Regions from separate parts of the Paenibacillus sp. FSL F4-0243 genome, predicted to be linked through region 1. Evidence: a T-box and tRNA genes for the amino acid it is inferred to sense, from the RefSeq annotation. Region 1 holds a T-box; the other holds one or more tRNA genes.
The links. A T-box is a leader RNA that pairs with one kind of tRNA and senses whether it is charged. The one in region 1 lies ahead of trpS (tryptophan--tRNA ligase), so its partner is inferred to be a tRNA-Trp.
Positions count from the first base shown of each region.

Region 2: it has a tRNA-Trp gene. The T-box ahead of trpS (tryptophan--tRNA ligase) is inferred to sense a tRNA for this amino acid. The anticodon was not compared.

Region 1 covers NZ_CP150151.1:2,936,217-2,945,695, reverse strand. The annotation lists gene NSS87_RS12950 (winged helix-turn-helix transcriptional regulator) at 104-472, shown strand; gene NSS87_RS12945 (hypothetical protein) at 529-954, opposite strand; T-box leader at 1,156-1,439, shown strand; gene trpS (tryptophan--tRNA ligase) at 1,542-2,537, shown strand; gene NSS87_RS12935 (aminopeptidase) at 2,775-4,007, opposite strand; gene NSS87_RS12930 (hypothetical protein) at 4,174-4,521, opposite strand; gene NSS87_RS12925 (VanZ family protein) at 4,671-5,807, shown strand; gene NSS87_RS12920 (serine hydrolase) at 5,894-7,336, shown strand; gene NSS87_RS12915 (exodeoxyribonuclease III) at 7,403-8,167, opposite strand; gene NSS87_RS12910 (hypothetical protein) at 8,326-8,742, opposite strand; gene NSS87_RS12905 (MFS transporter) at 8,929-9,479, shown strand, end outside.
Region 2 covers NZ_CP150151.1:6,025,101-6,034,579, forward strand. The annotation lists gene NSS87_RS26650 (AraC family transcriptional regulator) at 68-817, shown strand; tRNA gene NSS87_RS26655 (tRNA-Leu) at 952-1,030, opposite strand; tRNA gene NSS87_RS26660 (tRNA-Cys) at 1,045-1,118, opposite strand; tRNA gene NSS87_RS26665 (tRNA-Gly) at 1,131-1,205, opposite strand; tRNA gene NSS87_RS26670 (tRNA-Gln) at 1,212-1,286, opposite strand; tRNA gene NSS87_RS26675 (tRNA-His) at 1,308-1,380, opposite strand; tRNA gene NSS87_RS26680 (tRNA-His) at 1,421-1,496, opposite strand; tRNA gene NSS87_RS26685 (tRNA-Trp) at 1,533-1,606, opposite strand; tRNA gene NSS87_RS26690 (tRNA-Tyr) at 1,613-1,698, opposite strand; tRNA gene NSS87_RS26695 (tRNA-Thr) at 1,704-1,779, opposite strand; tRNA gene NSS87_RS26700 (tRNA-Phe) at 1,800-1,875, opposite strand; tRNA gene NSS87_RS26705 (tRNA-Asp) at 1,883-1,960, opposite strand; tRNA gene NSS87_RS26710 (tRNA-Met) at 1,987-2,063, opposite strand; tRNA gene NSS87_RS26715 (tRNA-Val) at 2,081-2,156, opposite strand; tRNA gene NSS87_RS26720 (tRNA-Glu) at 2,212-2,286, opposite strand; tRNA gene NSS87_RS26725 (tRNA-Ser) at 2,304-2,396, opposite strand; tRNA gene NSS87_RS26730 (tRNA-Asn) at 2,400-2,475, opposite strand; rRNA gene NSS87_RS26735 (23S ribosomal RNA) at 2,536-5,464, opposite strand; rRNA gene NSS87_RS26740 (16S ribosomal RNA) at 5,708-7,265, opposite strand; gene NSS87_RS26745 (nucleotidyltransferase-like protein) at 7,694-8,572, opposite strand; gene NSS87_RS26750 (DUF2614 family zinc ribbon-containing protein) at 8,700-9,065, shown strand; gene NSS87_RS26755 (glycosyl hydrolase family 18 protein) at 9,181-9,479, opposite strand, start outside.

The DNA.
Region 1 (9,479 bases):
AAAAGAACGATAAATGTTATGATAAGTAAAATTGGACATAATCAATAGTACGCACTTAAAAGTACCATAGGTACTAAAAAGTACCCATACATTGGAGGATATCATGACAACTATCAAAAAAAAATACAATATTTCTGTTGAGGCCACACTCGAAGTAATTGGAGGGAAATGGAAATGTGTAATTTTGTGTCATTTAACTCATGGCAAAAAGCGAACATCGGAACTAAAACAGTTAATGCCCGGAATTACTCAAAAAATGTTAACCCAGCAACTACGCGAACTTGAGGCCGATGGAATTATCAACCGGATCGTATACAATCAGGTTCCACCCAAAGTGGAATATGAGCTTAGTGAGTATGGTGATAGTTTAAGCGACATTTTGACTTCTCTATGTAATTGGGGAGAACAACATATCATTAAGCAATATGGCGATAAATATGCTGTTTTAGAGGACAACATTTTAAATAAATAAATTTTACCCCATGAAAAAAAGGACAGTTAAATCAGAATGATTTAACTGTCCTTAACTTAAATTACTCCGTCTCCTCCAATAGCAGTTGCTGTGAATGATATGGGTCCAAATAGATTTATAGGCAAGTTGCTGTCATTCTGAATTACCAATTCATAGTTGTGGATTCCAATATAAGGACCATCAACCCACTGAACATTTAATTGAATATCAGTAGTTGTAGTAAAACGAAAAAAGGAGCTATAAATATCGACTCCAGCACGTCGGATTAAAACAAGAAATTGACTATCAGCAAGTGCAGTAAGACTAAAACTACCATTTAACTCGACTCTACTAGAGAAAGAAGCTGGGTTAGCTGGGCTAATATTTACTTGCGCTGTGGCAAGACCCGCCCCAGCTCCAGGAATTCCTGCAACCGTTGTAACAGCATTAAACGGGTCTAAAGGGATTTTTGCCTGTGAACCATAACTTATATTTGTCGCCATTTATCATCACTCCATTCCAATTACAAGGTTATACATTATTATATTGTGAATCAACAATGATAGATTGGACTTAATTGCTGATGATAATATACATTTAAGTGATACTTTGCTAGATCATATAAACCTAGATGCTCTGTATCATCATCTAATTTCCAACCATTGACAAACTCACTCATCAGAATTACAATTACCAAAATATCATGAACAACGCAGACAAAGGGTAAGTAGACAATCGAACATGGACTTCAGAGAGCCGGTGGCTGCTGCGAACCGGTGTCCAGCGTTTGATCGAATGGCCTTTAGAGTTGCTCTTCCGAACCATCTTAGCTGATGTTGTAGGGAAAGCCGGGTTTCCCGCCGTTATCAAGGGACCTGTATCGAGATTGTCTCAGACCTTCTCCGTACCGGTAAGAGAAGATCGTAATACTAACGAAACCTGGTTGCGCGATCATTTAAGGTGGTACCACGACAACTTCGTCCTTATTGGATGAGGTTTTTTTGTCATTTAAAGGAGGTGATGGCCATGGATGATGGCTGGTGGTGGCGACTCAATATTAATCAGAAGCGACAAAACAGGAGGAATTCAAATGATAAAAGAACGTGTATTAACTGGAGATCGAGTGACCGGAAAGCTGCACCTTGGCCATTACGTGGGCAGTTTACAGAACCGAGTGACTCTACAGGAGCAATATGATACTTTTGTGTTTCTAGCAGATATTCAAGCCCTAACGACTCACTTTGATCGGCCTCAATACCTTGGTCAAAACTTGAATGAAATCACACTGGACTATTTATCGGCGGGTATAAATCCAGATAAATCCACCCTATTTATTCAATCTATGGTTCCAGAGATCGCTGAGCTGACCGTCCTATTCTCCATGTTTGTTACTGTGAATTCTTTACGGCATAATCCCACGATTAAAGCCGAATCGAAAAATTCCAGCTTAGATGAATTGTATTATGGTTTTCTAGGTTATCCAGTTAGCCAGGCTGCGGATATAACCTTTTGTAAAGCGACGATTATTCCTGTAGGAGAAGACCAGCTTCCCCATCTGGAATTGACCCGCAAAATCGTACGTAGATTCAACGAACTGTACAGCCCCATCCTTGTGGAGCCCAGAGCGCTCATCAGCGAGACGCCAAGACTAATAGGAACAGACGGCAATGCTAAAATGAGTAAAAGCCTCGGCAATGCTATCGAGCTGGACTCTACGAAAGAAGAGATCACCTTCAAGATCCGTAAAGCCACAACTGATCCAGCCCGTGTTCATAAAAATGATCCTGGGCATCCAGATATTTGTCCCATTTATGCTTATCATCGTGCTGTTCGTTGGCATCGCGCCCCAGAAATTCACGATAGCTGCGAAAGTGGCAGTATAAGCTGTTCAGCCTGTAAGCAGCTTATCACGACAGCTCTAGACCAGCTAATTGAACCAATGCGTGAGCGTCGCTCCTATTATGCTGCCAGACCCAAGGTTGTTGAGGATATCTTATTATCCGGAACTAAGCGTGCCCGCGATATTGCTCAAGAAACGATGTCCGAAGTACGCGAGGCTATGGGCCTTAATTATTTTTCAAAATAAAACTGATCTCTAAGGGCAATAAAAAAACGCCGGACTCTCTATTGAAGAGAGCGCCGGCTGTTTTTGCTTCGCTTGCAGCTACAAGCGTCGATCCCTCCTTGAAGCTATACTCTGGACCAGGGGTTAGGACTTTATACTTGTCCGCTTCTATATAAAAATACTTTCTATAACGTAAATCCTTTCTTCAAAAAAAGGCCGTAACCCCCTAAAGCGAGATTACGACCTTAATTTTATACCTTACAGCACCCAATTCCCTTTACGAAATACCGGCTCAATCGTACCATCCGCCAATTCTCCGTCAATATCCAGCTCAGCTGAACCAATCATAAAATCGACATGCGTTAAGCTGACATTAGCACCTCGTGCGACAAGCTCTTCATTCGTAAGCTTTGTGCCGCCTTCAATATTGACAGGATAGGCACTTCCCAACGCGAAATGGCAGGAGGCATTCTCATCAATCCCTGTATTGTAGAAAATTCGGTTCAATCGAGAGATTGGAGAATCATGCTGGACTAAAGCTACTTCTCCTAAATAGGATGCACCTTCATCGGTTGCCAGCAGCGAAGTCAGATGCTCACGTCCGGACTCAGCTTCATATGCTACTACTTTTCCATCTTTAAAAGTGAAGGAAAGGCCTTCTACCAAACGTCCGTTCAGATTCAAAGGAAGTGTGCTTCTAACTGTACCATTCACACCTGTACGATGTGGCATAGAATAGATCTCTTCCGTTGGCATATTAGCCACGAAATACACACCTTTATCATTCTCTCCGCCGCCTCCACGCCATAGATGTCCTTCTGGAAGCTCCACATGCAGATCCGTTCCCGGAGCGCGGTAATGCAGGCTTTTATAACGCTTAGCGTTCATTCTATCCTGACTTTCTTTCAATTGACCGATATGCTCTCTCCATGCGGCAACTGGATCCTCGCTACCTACACGATTCATCTGGAACACCGCTTCCCACATAGCCTCTACTCGCTCTTCCTCTGGAAGATCAGCAAACACCTTGTTCGCCCAAGCACGCGTTGGAGCCTTAACGAGAGACCAGCTAATTTTGCTATTACGAGTATATTTGGAGTAGTTTTTGCGAGCAACAGCTGCCGCTTTAACTGCTCTTGACACTTTGGAAGAATCAATACCATTGAACAATTCCGGATCTGGTACTTTAATATGTAAGATGGCGCCGTTCTCTTCCGCAAACTTCTCCATCATTTCTGCTTGCCACTGTGGATAGTAATCGAAGGAATCTTCTGGGGCTTTTTCGTAACGAATACGTGTAGTCGCTTCATCGTCCCAATCAACGATTACATATTTAGCACCTGCTTCATAGGCTTTACCTACAATCAAGCGAGTAAGCTCTGCCGTTTCAATAGGTGCATGCACCATCAAAACTTGTCCAGGCTGTACATTTACCCCTACTTTTACAACCAGGTTCGCATATTTCTCTAACATGACATCAAAATCTTTCATGAATTCTCTTCCTCCATCTCTATGGTTGCTTTACTGTCGCACCAAAGCACCGGAGCTCCTTAACAGCAGACGGTCAGCTTCACTTCTTATTTTAACGCAAAATGCTAAGAGTTGCGATTCGATATAATAAAGCGGCCCCCATGAAAGGAACCGCTCACGTAAATCTTTATTTTTTATCTACTTGCAGTAACGTTACCGTCTTTAAAGAATAGGTATGCATTATCTTGTCCTCAGAGATTACGTTAAGCTTGGTCAAACTTGCTATCTTCGCGGAATCTGATTTGGAAAGCATTCGCCACACTTCAGGGTCTGATAAGGTTTCATATAACTTGAGATCATCATATTCTTTGCGATTTTGCATCACTAGCTTCACTTTGTAGCTTCCAATCTCAGTCTCGGTGGCCCCCTGCTCACTACAATAGCTAAGAATATCCTGCCGAAGCTCTGCCAATTCTTTTTCAATTTCCTTTTGCTTTTGCTTCAGTCGATAATACTGCTGCACCTTTTTCTCCATCACTTCACGCTCCTCTATAGACATATGTATGCCGGAAGCGCTAAATAAATAAGTTGAGTTCCCTATCATAAAATTTTATAATGAGCCGGGAACGCTAGTTTGCAGCAAACTACATTATTCCACAAAAACATTGATTCGGCAGGTGACTTATGTTTCATTCTTATTTTTTCCCAATTTCTTATGCCTTTATGATGTTTCCTATAGCGGCATTGATCTTCACACTCCCTTTTCTAATCGTTCAATACCGTAGACACGGCTACATCCATAAGCTTAGAGCTTTAATCCTATACTTATTGCTGCTCTATCTGATGAACGCTTATTTTCTCGTTTTGCTTCCGATGCCTTCCTCAAGACATAATATGGCACCTTCGGGAAGTATGATGCAGCTCGTCCCTCTTCAATTCATACAAGATATTATAGATGGTTCTAAGATCATACCTGATCAGATTTCAACGTATTGGTCATTACTGCGCGAGCCTGCTTTTTTACAGGTGATATTTAACATCGCTTTGACCGTGCCGTTTGGATTGTTTCTGGGCTACTATTTCCGAACGCGCTGGGGAATGTGTATTCTCTTGTCTTTCATACTTTCGTTATCTTTTGAGGTCACTCAGGTTACAGGCATCTACGGCTTTTTTGATCATCCCTACCGTCTATTTGATGTCGATGATCTTATAACCAACACGCTGGGAGGGATCTTTGGATTCCGAATTTCTATCTGGATAAACGGGTTACTGCCACGCATAGAACAACTGGATACGAATATCGACCGTTCTGCAAAAAGAGTCTCCTATACCCGCAGAGGGATTGCTTTTTTCATCGATAGTATGGTGTGGATCATTGGGTTTGGTGTACTTTATGGATTCGATATAAAAAGTGCTTTCTGGATTGTAACAGGGATTTACTTCATCCTGATTCCAGCTTTTACTGGTGGGCGGACCTTAGGCAAATGGATTGTACGTATTCGGGTAACGAACAGAGGTAATCGAGCTTCTTTCTGGGCGCTTATGATCCGATATGGTCTGCTATATTGGATATTACTTGGACTTCACGCGCTTGTTATCGATTCTGATGTGACAGGGCTTCTATCTTCACCATTGAGAACGGTCGCTTACCTCATTGTTCTACTGGTCGATTTAGTTTTCTTTATTCATTTAATCATTAAGGTATTCAAAAAAGATGACCAGCTAATCTATGAGAAATTAAGCCGAACCTCGCATGTTATTTCATGGCCTGAGAAAAGATTGCATAACGATGCCTCCAACAGCAGCTCTTTAGAGGATTAAAAATCTTCATTTTATATAGTATTTATACAATGGAATTTATTATAAAATAGGAAGGCAAGGATTCTCAAAATTTAGGAGATGAATGCATGGAAACTACAAGTTGCTTGCAGTTGTCTAGAAGTCTTCCAGAAGAGCAGGGCATATCATCAGCCGCAATATCCAGCTTTATTGATGCAGTAGAGACGCAAAGCTTAGGTCTGCATAGCTTCATGCTCCTTAGGCATGGGTATGTGGTCTCTGAAGGCTGGTGGTCTCCTTATAAGTCCGATCTTCCACATATGCTATTTTCCCTTAGCAAAAGCTTCACCTCAACGGCAATCGGGATTGCGGTCACAGAAAAGCTAATCACACTCGACAATTCAGTCATCTCCTTCTTCCCTGAAGAGGCTCCTGCGACTATCACTGACAATCTATCCAACATGACAATCAGACATCTATTGATGATGGGTACCGGGCATGTCGTGGATACTATGGACACACTTCATAAAAGTGCAGACGGGAATTGGGTTAAAGCTTTCTTCTCAGTCCCAGTGGAGAAACAACCAGGTACACATTTCCTATATAATACCGGCGCCACTTACATGCTGTCCGCGATCCTTCAACGAGTTACTGGCCAAACACTGCTAGAATATCTAGAACCGCGTCTGTTCGCTCCGCTCGGTATTCACGGAGCAACTTGGCAGTCTTGTCCACGTGGAATTAACACGGGGGGATTTGGCTTAAGCATTACCACAGAGGATATCGCTAAATTCGGCCAGCTTTACTTACAAAAAGGGATCTGGAATAATCAACGAATCCTGCCTGAACAGTGGATTAATGAGGCAACTTCCAAACACATTTCCAATGGCGAAGGCGATCATGACTGGGCGCTCGGATATGGTTATCAATTCTGGAGATGCCAACACGGAGCCTACCGCGCCGATGGCGCATTCGGACAACTCTGCGTTGTTCTTCCCGATCAGGATGCGGTAATTGCTATTACTGCCGCTTCAAATAGTATTCAAGGTATTTTGAATGCAGTGTGGGAGCATTTATTACCCAATATGAAAGATGTCCCTCTTCTGGAAGAACAAGCATTAGCAGCCAAATTGGCAGACCAATTAAAAAACTTATCGATAGACCCTCCACAATTGCAGCGGTCATCTTTTCAAGAAGATCAATTGAATGGTATAACCTATACACTCGATGACAACCAATTTTCACTAGCTACTATCTCTATCTCTTTCAACAATGATGAAGCTGAAGTTACTTTAATAACTAAACTTGGTGAAAAGAATGTCATTCGATTAGGCCGAGGACAATGGCTCGAAAGCTTTGCACTCATCCTGGAGCCTTTCATGAACCGGATCATGTCCAGCTTTACTTGGACTGCAGAAGATCAACTTAAATTGTCCTTGCTATTTGTTGAAATGCCTTTCTTAATTACACTTGATATTAATATTCTAGAGAACATGCTTATCCTTAAGCAGCGGATTAATGTGAATATGGGACCGCTTGAATTCGATGATATAATCGGAAGAATACAATAGGTATAGTTAATAAAAGAAAGGCCGCTTCGTCCTATGCAGGAACTTAGCGGCCTTATATCCCTTTTTTTATTCCGAAAAATCAGCTAGCTTCAACATGACTGGGCAATGATCACTACCCATGATCTGACAATCAATTTGGGCATCAATTACATTAGGTGCAAGTCTAGAAGAAGCTAAGAAATAATCAATTCGCCAGCCCACATTCCGCTCTCTCACCTTCGGCATATAAGACCACCATGAATACACTCCCTCAAGCTCCGGGTGAAGATATCTGAACGTATCTATGAAGCCCGACTCAAGCAGTGTACTCATTTTCCCTCTCTCTTCATCCGTAAAACCGGAGTTCCCACGGTTAGCCTTTGCATTCTTGATATCAATATCTTCATGGGCAACATTTAGGTCTCCACAGACAACAACTGGTTTACGCTTATCCAGTTCTAAGAGATAATTACGGAAACGGTCCTCCCATTCCATTCTATATGCCAATCGAGACAGATCTCGTTTGGCATTAGGCGTATAGACGTTGACCAGATAAAAATGTTCGAACTCTAATGTAATGATCCGGCCTTCTGCTTCTTCATCTTCTTCCATCCCATATCTCGCAGAGATCGGCTTGATTTTAGAGAATATTGCCGTACCGGAATAGCCCTTCTTCACTGCGTAATTCCAATATTGATCGTATTCTTCGCCATGCTCCAGTGTAATTTGCCCTTCCTGAAGCTTTGTTTCTTGAACACAGAAGATATCCGCATCTACTTCTTTGAAATAGTCATTAAACCCTTTTTTGACACAGGCCCGAAGGCCATTAACATTCCATGATACCAGCTTTATCATCGGCTTTTCTCCTTGCATTTTGCTTTAGTTATACTATTACTGCGGTTATTATATCACTATAGTGAGCTGACGGGATATGTATAGCAGCAAAAGCCGCACCTCTCTCCATTGCGGAGAATTGGTGCAGCTTTTGGTTAATTCATACGCTAGCTAACTTATAGACCAATGGCTGTAGCTGTGAATGTAATTGGGCCTTTTATTTGAATTAAACTTCCAGCATTATTACTATTAGCAAATAGAACACCCAGTGTATAAATTTGGGTTCCCGGCAGTCCACCATCCACAGCAAGCACGTTTACAATCTGAAGGTTGTTACCAGGTTCGAAGAATCGATTGAGCGGGCTACTGTATACTTTTGTAGCACCTCTGTAAATATCTACGCGAATATCATCTGTAAATGAAAAACTATCAACACCGAAACTCGCTTTTAGCTCAACTCTCGAACGATAAGTTGCAGGATTAGCCGGATCAAGAAATACAGAGGTAGTAGTTATTCCTTGACCAACACCAACCGCCAATACTGGACCATCAACAGTTAAAAACGTAGAACCATAATCAATAATTGACGCCATTCTTAACACTTCCTTTCAAGGTTATACAACATTCTATGAAAATGAACTGAACCTTGAATGGATATATCATATGGGAGAATAGTATATTTTTATCATAGATTTATATCCTAATCATTCAACATCCGTGATACAATAACCAAATTGACACTATACAAATATTATTAAATACGTGAGGTAAAGAGACTTATGAATGCACCAACACTATTACGAGGGTTTAACTTTTTGTATTTTGCGTTGCTGGCTATGTTTATTCCTTTTCTGCCAGTCTATTTAGGGGAGCAGGGTCTTAACCCGGCGCAAATTGGATTCATTATTGGTACTGGAGGGTTTGTTACCATTATTGCTCAACCCTTATGGGGGATGATCAGTGACAAAACAAGAACGATCCGCAAAGTGCTGTTAATTCTGTTGTTATGCTCTGCGGTAACGGGATACTTTTTATTCGATTCTAGCAGCTACGTGCGACTTATTCTTTTTGCGATGCTGCTCTATTTCTTCTTAATGCCTATCGATCCGCTAGCTGAAAGCCTGAATTTCCGAATCTCTGAGGCAGCTGGAATTAGTTATGGTTCGATACGTACATACGGTGCGTTAGGGTACGGTGTTATGGCCCTACTCACAGGTTATGTGATGAGTTATTTCGGTTCACAAGGGATGGCCTTGCTGTTCGTCGCGATTAGTCTTACAAGCTTCGTAGTCAGCTGGTTCATGCCAGATGCTCCGGTGACCGGTAAACC
Region 2 (9,479 bases), 3.1 Mb from region 1:
AATAATTATATGATTTCGGTCATATTTTTGTATGATTCGGCTAAAACATAATTATTGGAGGGTCATCATGGATCGTGTTCTATATATTGTAAATGCAGCACATGAGGTTAATACCTATATTCCACCACACCAGCATGAATGTTATGAACTAGTCTATTATTTAAACGGCTTAGGAACTACCAATATAGGTTCGCGAAGTTATCATTTTCGTTCTTCTTCATTCGCGCTGATACCACCCAATCATAAACATGATGAGAATCATCGCGAGGATGCTACTATACTATTTGTAGGCTTCCATTCAAATCACCCATATATGGAGAATTTGCAAGGCGTATATGAAGATGATAAAGACCATACTGTTCTACAGATCTTGCTTCGAATGAAAGCAGAGTTTACGCGCAAACAAGATGGATTCTCTGAACTATTGAACCTGCAAATGAGCGAAATCACTGTTCATCTGATACGGCTTCTTAGTGCCTCTGGGTTTCAATCACCAACGGAAGACAGAGTCCAATATGTTCTAAACTATATGAATGAGCATTACCGCCATAAGCTATCGGTCGCAACACTTTCAGAGATGTCTGGATACAGCTATGATCGTTTCCGCCATTTATTTAAAGAACGATTCGGTTCTTCACCTCTGCGCTATCTACTATTGAAACGTCTGGATTATGCAAAGTCTCTCTTGCAACATACCCAAATGCATATCTCTGAAGTATCAGCTGCTGCTGGGTTTGTGAATGACGCCCAATTCTGCAATATGTTTAAACGTGAAATTGGTCTCACCCCACGAGCATTCCGACTAAGCAGTCAATAAAACAAAACTCCACACAAAAAGGCCGTTGATTAGAGACGCCTCTAATTCAACGGCTTAAGAATAAAAAGCTCAAAGACAAAGAAAAAAGGTTTGTAAAGTTGCTTATACAAGCGACTTTACAAACCTTTTTGATATACCGGCGAGAGGACTCGAACCTCCACGGTTTCCCTCTCGATTTTGAGTCGAGCGCGTCTGCCATTCCGCCACGCCGGCACATATGAAATTAATGGAGGCGCCACCCAGATTTGAACTGGGGATAAAGCTTTTGCAGAGCTTTGCCTTACCACTTGGCTATGGCGCCATATGAAAACTTTGGAGCGGACGACGGGAATCGAACCCGCGACCCTCGCCTTGGCAAGGCGATGCTCTACCGCTGAGCCACGTCCGCATAAAATGGCTGGGGATATAGGATTTGAACCTATGCATGACGGAGTCAAAGTCCGTTGCCTTACCGCTTGGCTAATCCCCAATAACATTTTAAAATAAAAGGGGCGACTGATGGGTCTCGAACCCACGAATGCCGGAACCACAATCCGGTGCGTTAACCACTTCGCCACAATCGCCATATTAAACTAATATTGTTGCTGTTCTTCTTAAAGTAAATGGGGCGACCGATGGGACTTGAACCCACGAATGCCGGATCCACAAACCGGTGCGTTAACCCCTTCGCCACGACCGCCATATTAAACTTTAGAGAAAGACTTTAGATAAAGATTGGCAGGGGCAGCAGGAATTGAACCCACACCAACGGTTTTGGAGACCGTTGTTCTACCTTTAAACTATGCCCCTAAAAAATGGTGGGGGATGATGGATTCGAACCACCGAACACGTACGTGAGCAGATTTACAGTCTGATGCGTTTGGCCACTTCGCTAATCCCCCAAAGATGGTGCCGGCGAGAGGACTTGAACCCCCAACCTACTGATTACAAGTCAGTTGCTCTACCAATTGAGCTACACCGGCATATTAAGTTGTATACTATATGGTGGCTCGAGACGGATTCGAACCGCCGACACGAGGATTTTCAGTCCTCTGCTCTACCGACTGAGCTATCGAGCCAAGAAAATGGCGGAACCGACGAGATTCGAACTCGCGATCTCCTGCGTGACAGGCAGGCATGTTAGGCCAACTACACCACGGTTCCAAAAGATATAATTACTTGATGAAAATTGGTTGCGGGGGCAGGATTTGAACCTGCGGCCTTCGGGTTATGAGCCCGACGAGCTACCGGGCTGCTCCACCCCGCGTCGTTCTTAAATGAATATGGTGGAGGCTGAGGGGATCGAACCCCCGACCCTCTGCTTGTAAGGCAGATGCTCTCCCAGCTGAGCTAAGCCTCCGTAAACAACAATTGTTATTGTACCAAAGTCCACTATGTAAAATCAAGTGAAAATTTGGTGACCCGTATGGGATTCGAACCCATGTTACCTCCGTGAAAGGGAGGTGTCTTAACCCCTTGACCAACGGGCCATACTAAGTAAAATTTGTGGCGGAGAGAGAGGGATTCGAACCCTCGAGACGCTTGTGGCGCCTACACGATTTCCAATCGTGCTCCTTCGGCCAAACTCGGACACCTCTCCATATGGCTCCCCGAACAGGACTCGAACCTGTGACAACTCGATTAACAGTCGAGTGCTCTACCAACTGAGCTATCAGGGAATATTCATACCAGGCTTGATGCCTGAAAACTGAATCCGAATTGAATTTGCGTCTTAAGTATAGGATAAGCCCTCGACCGATTAGTATTGGTCAGCTCCATGCATTACTGCACTTCCACCTCCAACCTATCTACCTCGTCGTCTTCAAGGGGTCTTACTAATTGGGAAATCTCATCTTGAGGGGGGCTTCACGCTTAGATGCTTTCAGCGCTTATCCCGTCCGTACGTAGCTACCCAGCCATGCTTCTGGCGAAACAACTGGTGCACCAGCGGTACGTCCATCCCGGTCCTCTCGTACTAAGGACAGCTCCTCTCAAATTTCCTGCGCCCACGACAGATAGGGACCGAACTGTCTCACGACGTTCTGAACCCAGCTCGCGTACCGCTTTAATGGGCGAACAGCCCAACCCTTGGGACCTACTTCAGCCCCAGGATGCGATGAGCCGACATCGAGGTGCCAAACCTCCCCGTCGATGTGGACTCTTGGGGGAGATAAGCCTGTTATCCCCAGGGTAGCTTTTATCCGTTGAGCGATGGCCCTTCCATGCGGTACCACCGGATCACTAAGTCCGACTTTCGTCCCTGCTCGACTTGTAGGTCTCGCAGTCAAGCTCCCTTATGCCTTTGCACTCTTCGAATGATTTCCAACCATTCTGAGGGAACCTTGGAACGCCTCCGTTACTCTTTAGGAGGCGACCGCCCCAGTCAAACTGCCCGCCTGACACGGTCCCCGTACCCGATTAGGGTACTAGGTTAGAACCTAGATACGATCAGGGTGGTATCCCAACGGCGCCTCCACCGAAGCTTGCGCTCCGATTTCTACGGCTCCCACCTATCCTGTACAGATCGTACCCAAATTCAATATCAAGCTGCAGTAAAGCTCCATGGGGTCTTTCCGTCTTGTCGCGGGTAACCTGCATCTTCACAGGTATTAAAATTTCACCGGATCTCTCGTTGAGACAGCGCCCAAGTCGTTACGCCATTCGTGCGGGTCAGAATTTACCTGACAAGGAATTTCGCTACCTTAGGACCGTTATAGTTACGGCCGCCGTTTACTGGGGCTTCGGTTCATAGCTTCGGGTTACCCCTAACCACTCCCCTTAACCTTCCAGCACCGGGCAGGCGTCAGCCCGTATACTTCGCCTTGCGGCTTCGCACAGACCTGTGTTTTTGCTAAACAGTCGCTTGGGCCTTTTCACTGCGGCCCCCTCGTGCTATTCACACTACCGGGGCACCCCTTCTCCCGAAGTTACGGGGTCATTTTGCCGAGTTCCTTAACGAGAGTTCTTCCGCGCGCCTTAGAATTCTCTTCTCGCCTACCTGTGTCGGTTTGCGGTACGGGCACCTTCTCCTGGCTAGAGGCTTTTCTTGGCAGTGTGAGATCATGACCTTCGCTACTACAATTTTCGCTCCCCATCACAGCCCAGCCTTAATGATGTGCGGATTTGCCTACACATCAGCCTCACTGCTTAGACGGACATATCCATCAGTCCGCGTCACTACCCTCCTGCGTCACCCCATCGCTCATAGCGGATTACGGTGGTACAGTAATTTCAAACTGTTGTCCTTCGACTACGCCTTTCGGCCTCGCCTTAGGTCCCGACTTACCCTGAGCGGACGAGCCTTCCTCAGGAAACCTTGGGCTTTCGGCGGATCAGATTCTCACTGATCTTTTCGTTACTCATACCGGCATTCTCACTTGTATGCTGTCCAGCGCTCCTTACGGTACACCTTCAACCCACATACAACGCTCCCCTACCCCAGATACATACGTATCTAGCCATAGCTTCGGTGGTGTGTTTAGCCCCGTTACATTTTCGGCGCAGAGTCACTCGACCAGTGAGCTATTACGCACTCTTTCAATGGTGGCTGCTTCTAAGCCAACATCCTGGTTGTCTGTGCAACTCCACATCCTTTCCCACTTAACACACACTTGGGGACCTTAGCTGATGGTCTGGGCTGTTTCCCTTTTGACAATGGATCTTAGCACTCACTGTCTGACTCCCGGCAATAAGTATATGGCATTCGGAGTTTGACTGAGCTTGGTAATCCTTGCGGACCCCGCACCCAATCAGTGCTCTACCTCCACTACTCTTATACCGAGGCTAGCCCTAAAGCTATTTCGGGGAGAACCAGCTATCTCCGAGTTCGATTGGAATTTCTCCGCTACCCCCACCTCATCCCCGCATTTTTCAACATGCGTGGGTTCGGGCCTCCAGTGCGTGTTACCGCACCTTCACCCTGGACAGGGGTAGATCACACGGTTTCGGGTCTACGTCCACATACTAAATCGCCCTATTCAGACTCGCTTTCGCTGCGGCTCCGTCTTCTCGACTTAACCTTGCATGTTAAACGTAACTCGCCGGTTCATTCTACAAAAGGCACGCCATCACCCATAAATAGGGCTCTGACTTTTTGTAAGCACACGGTTTCAGGTTCTATTTCACTCCCCTTCCGGGGTGCTTTTCACCTTTCCCTCACGGTACTGTTTCACTATCGGTCGCCAGGTAGTATTTAGCCTTAGCAGATGGTCCTGCTGGATTCATACGGGGTTTCACGTGCCCCGCACTACTCGGGATCCGTCTCGGAGAGAACACAGTTTAGGCTACAGGGCTTTTACCTCTATCGCGGGCCTTTCCAGACCTCTTCGCCTACCATATTCCTTTGTAACTCCATGTGAGACGTCCCACAACCCCTAAGAGCAAGCTCTTAGGTTTAGGCTGTTCCGCGTTCGCTCGCCGCTACTGACGGAATCACTATTGTTTTCTCTTCCTCAGGGTACTTAGATGTTTCAGTTCCCCTGGTCTGCCTCTACATCTCCTATGTGTTCAGAGATGAGTAACTGCGAATTACCACAGCTGGGTTTCCCCATTCGGACACCCCCGGATCAAAGCTTGCTTACAGCTCCCCGAGGCAGTTTCGTTGTTCGCCACGTCCTTCGTCGGCTCCTGGCGCCTAGGCATCCTCCGTGTGCTCTTATTAGCTTAACCTTGATTTTTCCGCAGGAAAATATCATACAATGACATTCTCTTTGGAATCATCTCACTAATAACTTTTACTTGTTTGCACAAGTTGCTAAAAGATGTTCTAAAACGCAAATTCGTTTCGGTATCCAGTTTTCAAGGATCAAGTCTTACTTGAGAGCTTAAACTCTCAAAACTGAGCAACGAGTGAGTTGTGGAAGCTTAACTTCCGATTTGAATGTCTTCATTGCAGAAGACGATTCTCCATAGAAAGGAGGTGATCCAGCCGCACCTTCCGATACGGCTACCTTGTTACGACTTCACCCCAATCATCTACCCCACCTTCGGCGGCTGGCTCCCTTGCGGGTTACCCCACCGACTTCGGGTGTTGTAAACTCTCGTGGTGTGACGGGCGGTGTGTACAAGACCCGGGAACGTATTCACCGCGGCATGCTGATCCGCGATTACTAGCAATTCCGACTTCATGCAGGCGAGTTGCAGCCTGCAATCCGAACTGAGACCGGCTTTGATGGGATTGGCTTCACCTCGCGGTTTCGCTTCCCGTTGTACCGGCCATTGTAGTACGTGTGTAGCCCAGGTCATAAGGGGCATGATGATTTGACGTCATCCCCACCTTCCTCCGGTTTGTCACCGGCAGTCACTCTAGAGTGCCCAGCTTAACCTGCTGGCAACTAAAGTTAAGGGTTGCGCTCGTTGCGGGACTTAACCCAACATCTCACGACACGAGCTGACGACAACCATGCACCACCTGTCTCCTCTGTCCCGAAGGCCGCCACTATCTCTAGTGGATTCAGAGGGATGTCAAGACCTGGTAAGGTTCTTCGCGTTGCTTCGAATTAAACCACATACTCCACTGCTTGTGCGGGTCCCCGTCAATTCCTTTGAGTTTCAGTCTTGCGACCGTACTCCCCAGGCGGAGTGCTTACTGTGTTAACTTCGGCACCAAGGGTATCGAAACCCCTAACACCTAGCACTCATCGTTTACGGCGTGGACTACCAGGGTATCTAATCCTGTTTGCTCCCCACGCTTTCGCGCCTCAGCGTCAGTTACAGCCCAGAAAGTCGCCTTCGCCACTGGTGTTCCTCCACATATCTACGCATTTCACCGCTACACGTGGAATTCCACTTTCCTCTTCTGTACTCAAGTCACCCAGTTTCCAGTGCGACCTCAGGTTGAGCCCAAGGTTTAAACACCAGACTTAAATGACCGCCTGCGCGCGCTTTACGCCCAATAATTCCGGACAACGCTTGCCCCCTACGTATTACCGCGGCTGCTGGCACGTAGTTAGCCGGGGCTTTCTTCTCAGGTACCGTCACTCCGATAGCAGTTACTCTACCGGACGTTCTTCCCTGGCAACAGAGCTTTACGATCCGAAAACCTTCATCACTCACGCGGCGTTGCTCCGTCAGACTTTCGTCCATTGCGGAAGATTCCCTACTGCTGCCTCCCGTAGGAGTCTGGGCCGTGTCTCAGTCCCAGTGTGGCCGTTCACCCTCTCAGGTCGGCTACGCATCGTCGCCTTGGTGGGCCGTTACCCCACCAACTAGCTAATGCGCCGCAGGCCCATCCCTCAGTGACAGATTGCTCCGTCTTTCATTCTTTCTTCAGGAGAAAAAAGAAATTATCCGGTATTAGCTACCGTTTCCGGTAGTTATCCCAGTCTAAGGGGCAGGTTGCCTACGTGTTACTCACCCGTCCGCCGCTAAGTTATTTTGAAAGCAAGCTTTCAAAATAACTCCGCTCGACTTGCATGTATTAGGCACGCCGCCAGCGTTCGTCCTGAGCCAGGATCAAACTCTCCAATTAGTATTGAAAAGAGCGATATGCTCATTTTGAAACATCTGACGAGAAAATTAATTCTCTAATTTTGGATATCACTTTCGTGATTTCCTACTCACTCGTTGTTCAGTTTTCAAAGATCAAGCTGTTTATTTCGTCGTTGTGTTGTTCAGCAGCGACCTTTATAATATATCACAGCGTCCTCGTTTTAGTCAACCTTTTTTTTAATTTCTTTTTTCGGTTGTCTTTCGAATGTTTTCGAAAGCACATCTCTGTGTCAGAGGGACGAGTTATAATTTAACACATGAACTAGGAAAGAGTCAACCATAAATTTATTAGAATAAATATGAGCGCATCATAATAGCGAGCAAACAAAAAAGAGAGTGCTCAGCCTCTCCCTATCCCTACTTATTTTATCTATAGATTACCGGCAAATCCTGCATCTAATTTCTTCTTTATAAGGTATATCGGATCGCATGCCCCTCTCCCCCATGACCGTCAGCCCATAAAGTAATCTCACGGATTAGCGAACGAGAAACAAGCTTTCGTAAAACTAGGGGCAACTCAGCCTCTAATTGACACAGGCCAGAATGCTGTAGTAATTCTTTTATACTCCATGCTTCCTTACGACTATTCAGAATATTGAAAAGCAATGCACAACAATCCGTCATTTTGGACATGATCCCAAATTCACAGGCTAGAAGAACAAGCTCTACTCTTTGCTCTAAGGTCTCCGTGCTGATGGTTAGTTCCTCATATAGTTTATGGACAGAAGTGTTCATACTTTTAACCTGCTCCCAAACAGCCGGCTCTGGAAATGAACCAGATTCACTCACTTCTATTCTTGCCCAATGATATAGAGCCATCAATACACAGTTATACGCATCCATAATGTAGCCAGCTTCTATATACCGTTTAGATTTCACATACAAATGCAAGAATCGCGCAAACTCCATGAACTCAACTCGTTCCTTAAGAGGCCCTTCAAATTGTAAAATCTCCCGGCGCATATCCCCTAGTATTCCTTTGGGATCCCAGATCACTTCCCCAATCATCAAACTAGTAAGGAGCTCGTTATTATCTCCCGCCATGACAGCCCGCTCCAAAGCGGAAAGGCCAATATGGACTGACTGGGTCCGTGTGTCACCGGCAATGGTGTGGCGAACAATATGTTCCAAATCCTGTTCCTCATGTAAAACTAACACAACCATATCAAAATCGTGAAGTAGCGCGCTTTGAAAAGGAGTACTCCCTTTCTGCCGCAAAGCGACAGCTCCTAAAACATTTTCTTCAAACGTTTCTCCACTCAACAAAGTTACATTGGATAATTCCATGCTTCCCTCCATTAAATTTGGCGAATTTGCGTCCAGTCAGTTATAATTCAGTTATAATAATTATTCTACATATGAAAGACAGTTCCTTCTGGACAACCCAACTATATTTAGTTAGGAGCAAACACTCATGAAGTTTAAAACGGCTAAGATCAACGCTTTTCGCACATGGGGATTACTGCTCACAATGCTCGGAATGGGACTTATGGTTTTGGGTACAGCAGGCATCGTATTCTGGGGATCGACTGGGAAAGTATTCGCTGGAATCGGACTTGTAATCGGTTTAATTTCCATGATGGCAAGTCTTGCGATCTATTTCTGGGCTGGCATGCTCTCAACGAGTGCAGTTCAGCTAGAGTGCCCTGAGTGTCACAAGCTGACCAAGATGCTCGGTAAAACAGACCGCTGTATGTTCTGCCACACCATTCTTACTATGGATCGGGCTGAGGCTACTATTACTGCAGATCAGCTTGAGCATCAGCAACTAAACCACTAAACACACCTTACAGAGGCTCATTACTAACTAGTTAAAATGCACTCAAATATTTGTTAATACAACAAAGAGGCCCCCGATATGGGAGCCTCTTTGTTTGTTATAAATGAAATTATGATTACTTATGAATCTCTTGTAATGCTTCCCATGCTGATGGATTGCTAAAACTGCGATTCCATGATCCGATGCCTCCAAGCCCCATGGACTTAGCAAGCTCAACTCTTGATTTTAAGCTAACCTTATCTTCTATCCATATTTTCTTAAGAGCGCCATCTTCCTTGTACTCTACGTAATTCTGCCCAGCAGCCTTATCAAATGTAGGAGTTAGCTTCTTCTCTTTGATAATTTTTTCAACGGCATTCATACTAACGGATTTGGAGCTTACCTTTGTCTTGCCATCTACTTGAGCCTCAGTCC